2 regions of the Micromonospora lacuserhaii genome follow, and region 2 is predicted to be linked to the other one. Evidence: predicted binding sites of a transcription regulator. Region 2 holds the regulator's gene; the other holds the start of a gene.
What was found. Region 2 encodes HspR, which represses chaperone genes until heat shock. Its sites were predicted from a motif close to TTGAGTNNNNNNNACTCAA; they were not measured.
Positions count from the first base shown of each region.

Region 1: lon (endopeptidase La) is a predicted target of HspR. The motif match lies at 1,052-1,070, and genes of this name have one in related genera.

Region 1 is NZ_JBAKHO010000048.1:24,544-26,741, forward strand. It holds gene lon (endopeptidase La) at 1-1,028, opposite strand, end outside; gene V6U81_RS23510 (histone-like nucleoid-structuring protein Lsr2) at 1,287-1,634, shown strand; gene V6U81_RS23515 (DinB family protein) at 1,763-2,198, opposite strand, start outside.
Region 2 is NZ_JBAKHO010000009.1:132,689-134,886, forward strand. It holds gene V6U81_RS09290 (hypothetical protein) at 1-411, shown strand, start outside; gene V6U81_RS09295 (hypothetical protein) at 519-728, opposite strand; gene V6U81_RS09300 (heat shock protein transcriptional repressor HspR) at 955-1,392, opposite strand; gene dnaJ (molecular chaperone DnaJ) at 1,421-2,198, opposite strand, start outside.

The sequences.
Region 1 (2,198 bases), on a different contig from region 2:
GCGAGCACCGCGCCGGAGCCGCGACCGCCGACCACGCCGAGGTTGCGCTCGGCGCGCCGGTTGCGCACCGCGAGGTACTCCAGGATGCGGTCCTTCACGTCGGCCAGGCCGGCGTGGTCGGCGTCCAGCACCGCGCGGGCCGCGCCGAGGTCGGTATTGTCCTCGGTACGCGTGCTCCACGGCATTTCCAGGACGGTGTCGAGCCAGGTACGGATCCAGCCCGCCTCCGGGGAGGCGTCGCTGGCCCGCTCCAGCTTGCCGACCTCGCGCAGCGCCGCCTCGCGCACCGTGTCGGGCAGCTCGGCGGCCTCGACCCGGGCCCGGTAGTCGGCGGAGCCGTCCGGCTCGTCCTCGCCGAGTTCCTTGCGGATCGCGGCGAGCTGCTGGCGGAGCAGGAACTCCCGCTGGGACTTCTCCAGCCCCTCGCGGACGTCGCTGTTGATCTGCTCGGTGACCTCCTGCTCGGCCAGGTGGTCCTTCACCCAGCCGACCAGCAGCTCCAGCCGGGCGGTGACGTCCGGCGCGGCGAGCAGTTCGGTCTTCTGCGCCAGGCTGAGCCAGGGCGCGTAGCCGGCCGCGTCGGCCAGCTCGGAGAGGTCGGTCATCCGCTCCATGGCGTCGATGACCTGCCACGCGCCGCGCTGCTGGAGGACCGAGGTCATCAGCGCGCGGTACTCGCGGCCGAGTTCCCGGGCCCGGCCGGCCGGGGCGGGCTCGTCGAGTGCGGTCGCCTCGACCCAGAGGGCGGCGCCGGGTCCGGGGACGCCGGAGCCGATCCGGGCCCGGGACAGGCCACGGACGACGGCGGCGGGCTCCCCGTCGGGCAGCCGGCCCACCTTCTCGATGGTGGCGATCACGCCGACGGGGCCGTACTCGCCGTCGAGGCGGGGCACGGCGAGAAGCTTCTTGTCGCCGGTGGCGCGCGCGGCGTCGACCGCGGCCTGGGTGGTCGGGTCGAGAGTCACCGGGATGACCATGCCGGGCAGCAGGACGGCGTCGGTCAGCGGAAGTACCGGAAGAGTTGCCATCGAACACCTGCTATCGCGTTGGGTTGAGCGTGTCTCACTCAAGTCACAAAGCGTGCCCCTTGTTCCGAGCTGTGACCCAGGACACGCCCGACCCATCCGAGGTGGGGCCGCCGCCAGCGCGGACAGCGATTGGCCGACCACGGTTTTCCCATCATTGGGCGCGACGCGCCAAATGAAAGCGACGCATATTGTTGCGGAATAACGGGCGGATAGGTCAAACTCTTAGCCACACCCCGCCCGACACAGGGAGTAATGGCGATGGCAAGGAAAGTAATCACCGTTCTGACCGACGACCTCGACGGCGGAAAGGCCGATCGGACCGTCGAGTTCAGCCTGGACGGGGCGGCATACACGATCGATCTCTCCGACGAGAACGTCGGCGTCCTCCGCAAGGCGCTGGACCCGTACATCAACGCTGGCCGCCGGATGGGTCGCGGCGCGGTGGAGACCGCCCGTCCGGCCCGTCGTCCCGGCCGCCCGGCCGTCTCGGGAATGGACCGCGAGCAGAACCGGGCCATCCGGGAATGGGCCACCAAGAACGGCTACGAGATTTCCGAGCGCGGGCGCATCCCGGTCTCCGTCGTGGAGGCGTGGAAGAACCGCTGACCGCGTCGGGCGGGTCACGATCCGGCAGGCCGGGGTCACGCTGGGAAATCAGCGCCGGCCCCGGCGCTTTTCGTACCGCTCACAATTTTCACCCGTCCGCGCGCCGGCGAAGACGACGGCCGGATGGCTCACTCCCCCGTCGTACCGTCGATGAGCTGACGGGCCACGTCGAGCTGCCCGATGTGCCGGGCGTACTCCTGGAACAGGTGGAACAGGATCCGCCCGAGCGACGGCGCGTGCGTGGCCGAGGAGAAGCGGCCACCGAGCCGGGCCGCCTGGGTCAGCGGGACGCCCTCGATGATCCGTCGGGTCTGCGCCACCTCGGCCCGGTACGCCTGCCACACCTCTTCCGCCGACCGCCCGTCGATCCGCCACTCGGCGTCCTCGTCGCCGGGCGGGCACGGCGCGACCGGCTCCGCGGCGAAGCCCCACCGGATCCAGCGCCGCTCCACCCAGCCGAGATGCTGCACCAGACCCAGTGGCGACCAGTCCAGGCCGGCCACCGGGACCCGTAGCGCCGCCTCGTCGAGGCCGGTGGTCTTGCGTGCCAGGGCGTCGCGATAC
Region 2 (2,198 bases):
TTCCACGGCTTCGCCAACCCCGTCGATCCGTCGCCGGCGGAGTTGCGGGCCTGGGCATACCAGCCGGATTCGGTCCCGCTGACCTCCATGCCGCCCGACTGGGACCTGCTGGTCGCCGGGGATCACCTGGTGCTCACCCTCTTCGACCTGGCCATGGACCCGGCCTGCCCGGCCCGCCGGTTCGCGCTGCACTGCCTCTACATCTACGCCGCGGACGGCATCCGGACGAACTTCCGCGCGCACCCGAAGCGGCGCTTCCGCAAGCTGGTCGAGCAGGCCGAGCGGGACGGCGACGAACTGATGGGCACCTGGGCGCACAACAGCCGGATGCTGCTGGCCCGGCAGGACCTCTTCGTCTACCGGGACTGGTGCGAGGGCGGCCTGGTCCGGGAGAACCGCCGGCTCGCCTGACTGCGAGCACGGCCTCCGACCGGCGTCACCGCGTCCCGGCCCGCACGTCTTGGACGGCGAACGGGCCGGGACCCCCCGTGGGTCCCGGCCCGCACGTCGGTGGACCGTCAGCGTTGCGATCCACCCTGGTTCCGGCGTCTGGCCTCGGTGCGTCCCTGGTCGATCCCGTGGTCGACCTGGTCGGCGAACCGGCCATTCTTGATCATGTCGGCGAACCTGCCGTCGCCGAGCCGCTCGAATCCCTCCCGGACGTTCTCGGCCACCTTCTCGAGCCGGTCCTCCGCCTGCTCGGCCACCTTCTTCGCCGCTTCCGCCATGGCTCCCCCTGCCAGTTCGGAGTCCGGATTGAGCTGGTTGGACCTGATTACCAGGCTAACGGAACCGGCCCGGCCCGCGCCGGAGAAATTCGGGAACCGCAGGCCAGGCCGGGCCCGGTCCAGAGAAGAACGACGGTCGGTGGAACACGAGGTACGTCACCGGGCCGCCGAGACAGCCGTGGTGTTCCACCCGCCGTCCGGGCCACGCCGACGCGGAGGGGGTGGATCAGCGGTCGGTACGCCGGGGGCGCCAGACCACCAGCGCGGTGGAGGTGCGGTTGGTCGGCACCAGGTCCCCGCGCGGAAAACCGCCCAGCGACTCCAGCTCGGCGATCCGCCGGTACGCGGCGTCCAGCTCCGCCTCCAGCCGCGCCACCCGCTGCTGCGCCTGCTCCAGCAGCCGCTCCAGCCCGATGATCCGCTTGACCCCGGCCAGGTTGATCCCGTCGTCCTGGCTGAGCCGCTGCACCTCGCGCAGCAGTACCACGTCCCGCACGCTGTAGCGACGCCCGCCCCCGGCCGCGCGGCCGGGCTGCACCAGGCCCAGCCGGTCGTACTGGCGCAGTGTCTGCGGGTGCATGCCCGCCATCCGTGCCGCGACCGAGATCATCAGCACCTTGGCCTCGTAGGCAGGGTCACCCGAACCGACGAACCCGTCCGACATCCCACTCACCTCCGCACCACTCCACCGGTCAGCCGACCCGACGCACCCGCGCGTCGAGATGTTCGCGGCCGGCCGGCGGCGTCGACCCGGCGAACGTCTCCAGCGCCGCGCGGGCCTCGTCCGACACCGTCGCCGGCACCACCACGTCCAGCGTGACCAGCAGGTCACCGGCCTGACCGTCGCGCCGGACCACACCCTTGCCCCGGGCCCGCAGCACCCGCCCGGACGGCGTGCCCGGCGGGACCCGCAGGGTCACCGCGCCGTCGAGCGTGGGTACCCGCAGGTCAGTGCCGAGGACGGCCTCCGCGAAGGTGATCGGCACGGTCAGGGTCAGATCGTCTCCGGTACGCCCGAACAGGTCGTCCGGCCGGACCTTCACCTGGACGAACAGGTCGCCCGCCGGACCACCGCGGTCGCCCGGCTCACCGCGCCCGGTCAACCGGATCCGCTGCCCGTCGGCCACCCCGGCGGGGAAGCGGACGTTCAGCGTGCGGGTCTTGGTCACGCCGCCGGTGCCGTGGCACTCCGGGCACTTCTCCTCGACCACGGTGCCGACGCCCTGGCAGTTGCGGCACGGCTCGGAGAAGCTGAACGACCCCTGGTTGCGGGTGGTCACCCCGGCGCCCTGGCAGACCGGGCAGGTCTTCGGCTGAGTGCCGGGCTTCGCGCCGTTACCGTGGCAGGTGTCGCAGACCCCGGGCGCGCGCAGGGTCAGCGGCAGGGTCACCCCGCGTACCGCGTCCTGGAAGTCCAGCGCGACCTCGGTCTCCACGTCGCGACCCCGGGCCGGGCCACGGGCACGCGCC